2 regions of the Comamonas sp. Y33R10-2 genome follow, and region 2 is predicted to be linked to the other one. Evidence: predicted binding sites of a transcription regulator. Region 2 holds the regulator's gene; the other holds the start of a gene.
The links. The regulator FNR, encoded in region 2, switches genes on or off when oxygen is low (the NO sensors DNR and NnrR bind a similar motif). The targets are predictions, from matches to a motif close to TTGATNNNNATCAA.
Positions count from the first base shown of each region.

Region 1: a site for FNR is predicted at 962-975, ahead of clpB (ATP-dependent chaperone ClpB). Genes of this name have one in related genera too.

Region 1 covers NZ_CP079925.1:562,214-567,018, forward strand. The annotation lists gene KUF54_RS02425 (hypothetical protein) at 1-45, opposite strand, end outside; gene KUF54_RS02430 (hypothetical protein) at 60-314, opposite strand; gene KUF54_RS02435 (molybdenum cofactor biosynthesis protein MoaE) at 368-826, shown strand; gene clpB (ATP-dependent chaperone ClpB) at 1,089-3,701, shown strand; gene KUF54_RS02445 (hypothetical protein) at 3,729-4,082, shown strand; gene KUF54_RS02450 (coniferyl aldehyde dehydrogenase) at 4,285-4,805, shown strand, end outside.
Region 2 covers NZ_CP079925.1:1,125,514-1,130,318, forward strand. The annotation lists gene KUF54_RS05095 (FAD:protein FMN transferase) at 1-4, shown strand, start outside; gene KUF54_RS05100 (sulfite reductase subunit alpha) at 1-1,482, shown strand; gene fnr (fumarate/nitrate reduction transcriptional regulator Fnr) at 1,607-2,326, opposite strand; gene hemN (oxygen-independent coproporphyrinogen III oxidase) at 2,595-3,977, shown strand; gene KUF54_RS05115 (sulfite exporter TauE/SafE family protein) at 3,981-4,712, shown strand.

The DNA.
Region 1 (4,805 bases), 560 kb from region 2:
GTCCGCAAAACTGGGCGGCGGCTGAATCTGGCTGGTGTCGTCCATCTGAGCTTGCCTTTTTAGCTAGGCTCAAACAGGCGCTCAAAGCGCGCCAGATCGTCGGCAAGCTCGCAGGTAATGAGCTGACCAGACTTCTTATCTGCTTTGCGGTGGGCGGCAAACAAGCTGGCTTTGCCTTTGAAGTTGTAGTCAGGCAGGTGAATCAGCTCATAGGCATAGGGCACGAAGATCTGATGTTCAAAGATCATTCGGTGCTCGTTACGAGGCGACGGGTACAGGCTGTACTCAGGGAGATTGATGGTTTGCGCGGGCATGGCCCAATGCTAATGCGCAGCGCATGACCATGCTGGCCTGCGACAATGCAGGCATGACTGCTGCACGTGTATCTATCCAAAACCAAGACTTTGACCTAAGCGCCGAAATCGCGGCCCTGCGAGCGGGCGATGCGCGAGTAGGTGCTGTTTGCAGCTTTGTGGGCACGGTGCGTGACCGCAATGAGGGCGATGCCGTCAGCAGCATGGAGCTGGAGCATTACCCCGGCATGACCGAGAAAAGCATAGAAGCCATCATTGACAAGGCGGTAGAGCGCTTTGGCATCTTTGGGGCGCGTGTCATTCACCGCATTGGCCTGCTGCAGCCTATGGATCAAATTGTTTTAGTTGCAGTGACCAGCGCCCACCGCGGCAAGTCTTTTGAGGCCTGCGAATACATCATGGATTACCTCAAGTCCGAAGCGCCCTTCTGGAAAAAAGAGCAAACCGAGCAGGGCGCCCGCTGGGTGGATGCGCGAGTTAGCGATGAAGATGCGCTGGCAAGGTGGAAGTGATTTTCTGAGTGAGCTTGCTGTTTTCTGCCAACGACTCACTGAGTTAGAGTTTTTTGAATAAAAACAGCTTCATGTCCTTATGCATTATTGACTTTTAGCTATGTTTTTTGAGTGATTGCTGGCTTGGCCTGTTTGTTGATTTAGCGCAAATCAGCTTGCTCTTTGGGCTGTTTTCCTATTTTTGTTGCAGGCTCTGGTCTTGAAAATCACCGCATGGCTATCAGATAAATCGCAACGAATCTGATTGGAGCGAAAGCACATCATGCGAATTGACAAACTGACGACCAAATTCCAGGAAGCTCTGGCCGATGCGCAGTCTTTGGCGCTAGGTGCGGATCAATCCACCATCGACCCGCTGCACCTGCTGGTGGCCATGCTGCGCCAAGATGACGGCCCGCGCGCCCTGTTGCAGCGTGCCGGTGGCAATGTGCAGCAGCTCAAGAGCTTGGCCGAGCAGGCCATGGGCGACCTGCCGCGCGTGCAGCAGCAAGGCGATGTGCAAGTGGGTAGCGAGCTAGGCCGCTTGCTACAAGCTACAGAAAAAGAAGCACTCAAGCGTGGTGATCAGTTCATTGCGAGCGAGCTGTTTTTGCTGGCGCTGGCCGACAGCGCTGCCTCGGCGACGCGTGCCGGTGCCTTGCTCAAGCAAAGTGGCGTGAGCAAGTCCAGCTTGGAAGGCGCGATTAACGTGGTGCGCGGTGGCCAGAATGTGGACAGTGCGGAGTCCGAAGGCCAGCGCGAAGCGCTGAAAAAATACACCATGGACCTGACCGAGCGTGCCCGCATGGGCAAGCTGGACCCGGTCATTGGCCGTGACGATGAAATACGCCGCGCCATTCAGGTGCTGCAGCGCCGCAGCAAGAACAATCCTGTGCTGATTGGCGAGCCCGGTGTGGGCAAGACGGCTATTGTGGAAGGCCTAGCTCAGCGCATCGTGGCCGGTGAAGTGCCCGAGAGCCTGCAGAACAAGCGCGTGCTATCGCTGGACATGGCGGGCCTGCTGGCCGGAGCTAAGTACCGTGGCGATTTTGAAGAGCGCCTGAAATCTGTGCTTAAAGAGCTGGCGCAGGAAGAAGGCCGCGTCATCTTGTTCATTGACGAAATTCACACCATGGTGGGCGCAGGCAAGGCTGAAGGTGCGATGGATGCCGGCAATATGCTCAAGCCCGCTTTGGCGCGTGGGGAGCTGCACTGCGTGGGCGCCACCACGCTGGACGAATACCGCAAGTACATTGAAAAAGATGCTGCGCTGGAGCGCCGCTTTCAAAAAGTATTGGTGGGCGAGCCATCGGTGGAAGACACCATCGCCATCTTGCGCGGCTTGCAGGTGAAGTATGAGGCGCACCACAACGTCGATATTACGGACCCCGCTATCGTTGCTGCAGCAGAGCTGAGCCACCGCTACATCACCGATCGCTTTTTGCCAGACAAGGCCATTGACTTGATCGACGAGGCTGCGGCCAAGATCAAGATAGAGATGGATTCCAAGCCCGAGGTGATGGACAAGCTTGAGCGTCGCATGATTCAGCTCAAGATCGAGCGCGAAGCCATGAAGCGCGAGAAGGACGAGTCCTCGCAAAAGCGCCTGCAACTGATCGAGGAAGAACTCGAAAAGCTGGAGCGTGAATACGCCGATTTGGAAGAAATCTGGAAGGCCGAAAAAGCCAGCGCGCTGGGCTCTGAGCAAATCCGTAAGGAAATTGATCAGTTGCGCATTCAGATTGAAGAGTTCAAGCGCAAGGGTGACTTCAACAAGGTGGCTGAGCTGCAATACGGCAAGCTGCCCGCGCTGGATAAACAGCTGCACGAAGCACAGGCCAAGGAAGCCGGACCTGGCGCAGGCAAGGCCAACAAGCTGCTGCGCACGCAAGTGGGCGCAGAAGAAATTGCCGAAGTGGTCAGCCGCGCCACGGGAATTCCTGTGGCCAAGATGATGCAGGGTGAAAAAGACAAGCTGCTGCAGATGGAAACCAAGCTGCACGACCGTGTGGTGGGTCAGGAAGAGGCGATTGCTGCAGTTTCCAACGCCATCCGCCGCTCGCGCTCGGGCCTGTCTGATCCGAATCGCCCCACAGGTTCCTTCCTGTTCCTAGGCCCTACGGGTGTGGGCAAGACCGAGCTGTGCAAGGCGCTGGCGGGCTTCTTGTTTGATAGCGAAGATCACTTGGTGCGTATTGACATGAGCGAGTTCATGGAAAAGCACTCTGTGGCCCGCTTGATTGGTGCGCCACCCGGGTACGTGGGCTACGAAGAGGGCGGCTATCTGACAGAAGCTGTGCGCCGCAAGCCCTATAGCGTGCTGCTGCTCGATGAGGTGGAAAAGGCTCACCCCGATGTCTTCAACGTTTTGTTGCAGGTGCTCGACGATGGCCGCTTGACCGATGGTCAAGGCCGTACGGTGGACTTCAAGAACACTGTGATCGTGATGACCAGCAACATTGGTTCACATTTGATTCAAGCCATGGTGGGTGAGGATGCGGATGATGTGAAAGAAGCGGTTTGGGGGGAACTAAAAAACCATTTCCGACCCGAATTCCTCAATCGCATCGATGAAACCGTGGTCTTCCATGCACTGGATGCAAAGAACATCGAGGCGATTGCCAAGATTCAGTTGAAGTTGCTGGAAAGCCGCTTGCAGCGTATGGAGTTGAGCATTCAGGTGTCCGAGCAGGCATTGGCTGAGCTGGCTAAGGTTGGTTTTGATCCGGTGTTTGGTGCTCGTCCGCTCAAGCGTGCCATCCAGCAGCGTATTGAAAACCCTTTGTCTAAGTTGTTACTCGAAGGAAAGTTCCCGCCCAAGAGTACGATTGCGGTGACAGTAGACCCAGTGACTGATCCTGGGGTGTTTAGGTTCGAATCCTCAGGCGAGTCCTGAGGGCTGAACGCATAGAAAGGTATTACTTTGAACGATTTCGCCACCACTGCAACTCGCTGGGCCGTCCGCATCGTGCTGATGCTGGTGGGCTTGGTGTTCTTCTTATGCTTGATGGCTGTGGCCAGTCTGATTGCCTTGGTATGGGGTGTGCGTGCTGTGTGGGCCAAGCTCACCGGGCAGCCCGTTGTTGCGATGAGCATGGGGCCTATGAGTCCATTTGCGGGCTGGCAGACGGTGTACCGCTCTGGCTCAGAATGGATGGCGCAGTCGTCCTCGGGCAATACCGAAGCCAAGCAAGAGGCGCGTGAAGCGCGCTCGCGCCGCGGCGTTCTCACAGGCGCTGGCGAGGTGACCGATGTGCAGCCCCGTGAGGTGCAATAGTCGTAAGTTGAACAGGTAAATTAGCGACTCATTCAAGCCGTTAATTCAATCCGCTGATGCGACCCTACAAAAGAGCCTGTGCAGTGTTGCATCAGGCTCTTTTTTTACGCGGCACTTACTCATCATTTACGCGTCATTTACTCGTCAGTCATGCAGACTCGCGTTATCGTGACAGCAGTGTTTTTTGAAATTTCAGACAGGTATGAACAATATGGACTTGCATCGCATTTTTGACTTGCAATATCAAGCCAGCCGCGCGCAGGTCGATGTACCTTTGCTAGTGCGGCGCGAGCGATTGCTGCGGCTGCAAAAGATGCTGGATGAAAATGGCCCAGCACTGTGCGCGGCAGTAGAGCAAGATTTTGGCGTGCGCTCTGAGCGCTGGACCGAGATGCTGGACTTGATGCTGGTGCGCAATATGCTCAAGCACACGCTCAAACGTCTACCTCAATGGAGCAAGCGTCAGCGCGTCAGCACACCGCTGATGCTCCAGCCCGGCAAGGCGTGGATAGAGCGCCAGCCATTGGGTGTGGTGGGCATCATCTCGCCTTGGAACTATCCAGTGCAGCTGTCTCTGGCCCCAGTAATTACCGCCCTTGCTGCGGGTAACCGCGTCATGCTCAAGCCCAGTGAGCTGACGCCGAATACCTCGGCCAAGATGGCTGAGTTGGTTGCTCAATTCTTTGCGCCTGATGAATTCAGCGTGATCGAGGGCGATGTGGG
Region 2 (4,805 bases):
ATGACTGTGGAATGGATTTTGACGCCAGAGCGTATCTCTGGTGCTATTGGTTTAATAGCTGCTTATGCTGGTCTTTGCTGGGGCATTGCCGCCAAAGTGCGCAAACAGCGCAAGGCAGAGGATGAAGAAAACAGCGCGCCGCAAGGTAATGTGCAAGCACCTGCCGTGTTGGTGGCGTATGCCAGCCAGACCGGGCAAGCCGAAGCGCTGGCCCGTGCCACCGCCCACATGCTGGTCAGCGGCGGTTTGCAGGTGCGCCTGCTGCCCGTGCAAAAGCTGACTGAAGACCTTTTGCAGCAGCACATGCAAAGCCTGTGGGTGTTATCCACCACGGGCGAGGGCGATGCGCCTGATCACGCGTTGGGCTTTGTGCAAGGTCTGCTGGCCTCAAAACTTCAGCTGGAGTGGCACCAAAGTGTGGTGCTGGCGCTGGGCGACAGCGAATATCAAGAGTTCTGCGCTTTTGGCACTGAGGTGCATGAGTGGCTGAAGGCCAGCGCTGAAAACAGCGATTCAAGCAGTGATGCAAACGGCGATTCAAGCAGTGATGCAAACGGCGATTCAAGCAGTGGATCGAGCAGCGAGCTGATCTGCGTAGACAACATGAATGCCCAGAGCCTGCAGGCTTGGCAAGCGCGCGTCGGGGCGCTTCGCCAGCAATTGTTGGGAGAATCCGCTGCGCAGGACTCTGACGCTGACTGGTTGCAAACGCCAGCCAGCGTGCCGTTTGTGCTGGCGCAGCGCCGTTTGCTCAATCCCGGTAGTCAAGGCGGGGCGCTGTACCAGCTCGATTGGGTGCCGCAGGCGGGTGCGTTGCCGCATTGGGAATCTGGCGACCTGGTCTCGCTGTGCGTGCCCGCCGATCCTGAACGTGCGCGGGACTATTCCATCGCTTCTATCGTGGCTGACGGCAGCTTGCAGATGCTGGTGCGCCAAAGCGTGCGAGACGATGGCTCGCCCGGTTTGGCCTCTGACTGGCTATGCCGCGGCATAGCGCTGGGCGATGTGCAGGCGATAACGGTGCGCGCGCACAGCGGTTTTAGGCTGGGTGATAACGCACAACGGCCGCTGATTTTGATTGGCAATGGTTCGGGCCTTGCAGGCTTGCTCAGCCACATCAAAGCCCGCGTGCAGCAGGGCCGCAGCGACCAATGGTTGATGTTTGGCGAGCGCAGCCCTCTGCATGACGCGATATGTGCCGAGCAACTGGCCCAATGGGTGCAAGGCGGTCATCTGGCGCGACTGGATCAGGCTTGGTCGCGCAACAGTGATAGCGGCAAAGAATCGCACTATGTACAGGACTTGCTGCATATCCATGCCAATGAGCTGCTGCGCTGGGTGGAGCAGGGCGCGGCTATCTATGTTTGCGGAAGCTTAAATGGCATGGGTCAAGGGGTACACCAGACGCTGCAAGCCATTTTGGGCGAGGCCAAGGTCGATGCGTTGCTGGCCCAAGGTCGCTACCGCCGCGACGTCTACTGATTGGGGCGGGTACAGCTTGGCGGCTGTTGCCTCAGCCCGGTTTGAGAGCCGCCACCCAAGGCGGCTCATATTGACGGTGTAGCCGCTCTAAAGTGCAGACTCGGGTGGGTTTAGCGGCTCTTAATCACTGGCATTGCTGGCTGTTGACGATGCGCTTGAGCGCTTCGGTATCCAGAATGCGAACGTGGCGCTGCTTGACATCCAAAATGCCATCTTCGGCGAATTTGGAGAAGGTGCGGCTCACGGTCTCGAGCTTGAGTCCCAAGTAGCTGCCAATTTCTTCGCGCGTCATTCGCAGGACCAGCTCTGACTTGGAAAAACCACGGGCGGCCAGGCGTTGCACAAGGTTCAGCACGAATGCGGCGAGGCGCTCTTCAGCGCGCATGCTGCCCAGCAAGAGCATCACACCGTGCTCGCGCACGATTTCTCGGCTCATGACTTTGTGCACATGGTTTTGCAGGGCCGTGACTTCGCGGGAGAGTTGCTCGAGCTTGTCAAAAGGCATGACGCAAACTTCAGCGTCTTCCAGCGCCACCGCATCACAAGTGTGGTGGTCGTTGACGATGCCATCAAGCCCAATAATTTCGCCCGCCATTTGAAAGCCAGTGACTTGGTCGCGGCCATCTTCTGTTGCAACGCTGGTCTTGAAGAAGCCGGTGCGAATCGCGTACAGCGAGGTGAAATCTTCGCCGTTGCGAAACAGCAGTCCACCGCGCTTGATCTTGCGACGCGTGGCCACAATCTCATCAATGCGCTCCAGTTGCTCGTCGTCCAAGCCCATGGGCATGCACAGTTCGCGGAGGTTGCAGTTGGAGCAGGAGGCTTTGATGGTCTGAAGATTCATGGGCTTTAGCTACGGCACTGACAAACTCGGGTGAGAAAATCGCGCCGTTCATAGACCTCGTATTGGGTGATGAGATAGATCAAATTGTCGCAGCACTTGCCTTGATTTCTCTTGATTTTCATCAAGGACAGGGCGAAAGCCTTGGGGCACATTGTTCATATTCATTCAAAACCATGCGCTCCTGCCTCAAGGTGCTGATGTTTAAGGGCTCTGATGGCCTTGTTTTATCAGTCTTTAGTGAGGTGTGTGCGCGCACTGACGAGTAGTTATGACCGCTGTAACGCCCGAATTACTGAACCGCTTTGATATCCCTGGGCCGCGCTACACATCGTTCCCAACAGCCGACCGTTTTGTTGAGGCTTTTGGAGCTGAAGACTACATTTTGGCATTGGAGCAGCGAAAAGCACACACCGGTGCGCTTGCTTTGCCACTGTCCGTCTATGTGCATGTGCCATTTTGCGAGTCCCTTTGCTACTACTGCGCCTGCAACAAAATCGTGACCAAGCACCACGAAAAAGCGGCGGAATATTTGGACTATCTGGCGCGTGAGTTAGCCATGCACACCGCGCACTGCGGCAAGGGTCAGCTGGTCAGCCAGTTGCATCTGGGTGGCGGTACACCCACTTTCTTCAGCGATGCCGAGTTGCAACAATTGATGGCGCTAATGCGCGAGCATTTCAAGCTCGATGCAGCGGGCGAGTATTCGATTGAGGTCGATCCACGCACGGTCAGCAATGAGCGCCTGAAAGTGCTCAAGGACATGGGCTTTAACCGCCTGAGCTTTGGCGTGCAGGACTTTGATCCGGCGGTGCAAAAAGCGGTGCACCGCGAGCAGCCAGCCGAGCAGGTGTTTGCGCTGGTGGCTGAGGCACGACGCTTGGGTTTTGTGTCCATCAATGTGGACCTGATCTATGGTCTCCCTAAGCAGACACCAGAGTCGTTTGCGCGCACGCTGGCTCAGGTCAATGAGCTGAGGCCGGATCGCATTGCGCTGTATGCCTATGCCCATCTGCCAGAGCGTTTCAAGCCACAACGCCGCATTGAATCTGCCGATTTGCCTATGGGGCAGGACAAGCTGAACATGCTCTCGGGTGCGATTGATGCCTTCATGAGCGGCGGCTATGTGTATGTGGGCATGGATCACTTTGCGCTGCCCACTGATTCACTGGCTATTGCTAAGCGCCAAGGGCGTTTGCATCGCAACTTTCAGGGTTACAGCACCCAGCCAGACTGCGATTTGATTGCACTGGGTGCGTCGGCTATTGGCAAAGTTGGTGCGACTTACAGTCAAAACGTAAAAACACTGGAAGAGTATTACGACGCGATTGATGCCGGTGTATTGCCTGTTCAGCGTGGGCTGGCGCTTTCGCGAGACGATCTGGTGCGCCGCGCCGTCATCATGTCCATCATGTGCCAGGGGGCAGTTCTGTTTGAGCCTATGGAGCAGGCTTGGCTGATTAGCTTCCGTGAATATTTTGGAGGCGAGTTGGCTGAGCTCAAGGACATGCAGGCCAATGGCCTGATTGAGTTGTCTGATGAAGGCTTCAAGGTCACGGGTCTGGGCTGGTTTTTTGTGCGCGGAGTTGCCATGTTGTTTGACCGCTATTTGCAGGCAGACCGTACCCGCGCGCGGTTTTCACGCATCATCTGACGCATGTTGTTTGCGCTGGTTTGGACTGCTTTGATCATGGGGCTTGTAGGTGGCCCCCATTGCCTTGTGATGTGCGCTGCACCATGCAGCGTGGTCACGCGCGCTAGACCTGCTGGGGTGAGCACTGGAGTCAATGCCGAACAAGTCATTGCGTTGCACAGCTTGCAAAAATGGCAATGGCTGCGTACCAGCTTATTTCATTTGGGTCGTATTGCCGCTTATGCCTTGCTGGGCAGTCTGGCGGCTGTCGCCATGGAAAGTCTGGCTTGGTTGACGAATCAAGCCGTAGCGCTGCAGCAGCTGTGGGCGCTGATGCATGTGGCCGTGATGGCATGGGGCCTTGCCATGCTGGTGCAGGCGCGCCAGCCCATGTGGCTGGAGCGTGCTGGGCGCTCTGTTTGGAGTCGGGTCCAACCTGTGGTGACTGCGCCTGGCGGCAGTTTGGCTGCAGGCTTTGCTTGGGCTTTAATGCCTTGCGGCTTGCTGTATTCGGCAGTACTGGTTGCCGCTTTAAGTGGGGGCGCATGGCAAGGGGCTTTATCCATGGCAGCGTTTGCCGTGGGGGGCGCTGTGTGGCTGCTGCTGGGCCCTTGGCTGTGGCGTCTGGGGCAGTCGCATGTCAATGCATTGCGAGCGCAGTGGGGATGCAGAATGGCGGGCTTGATGCTGATGGGCGTTGCAGCATGGGCGCTATGGATGGATTTGGTCTACAGGCCCAGTCTTTGGTGTCGATAAGTCAATCGTGCTGGTTTGACTGTGGGTATTTGTCTCCCAACAGACCCTAGTTATGTTTCTGAGACAGCAGAACTGCGGAATAATGTCCTCTCT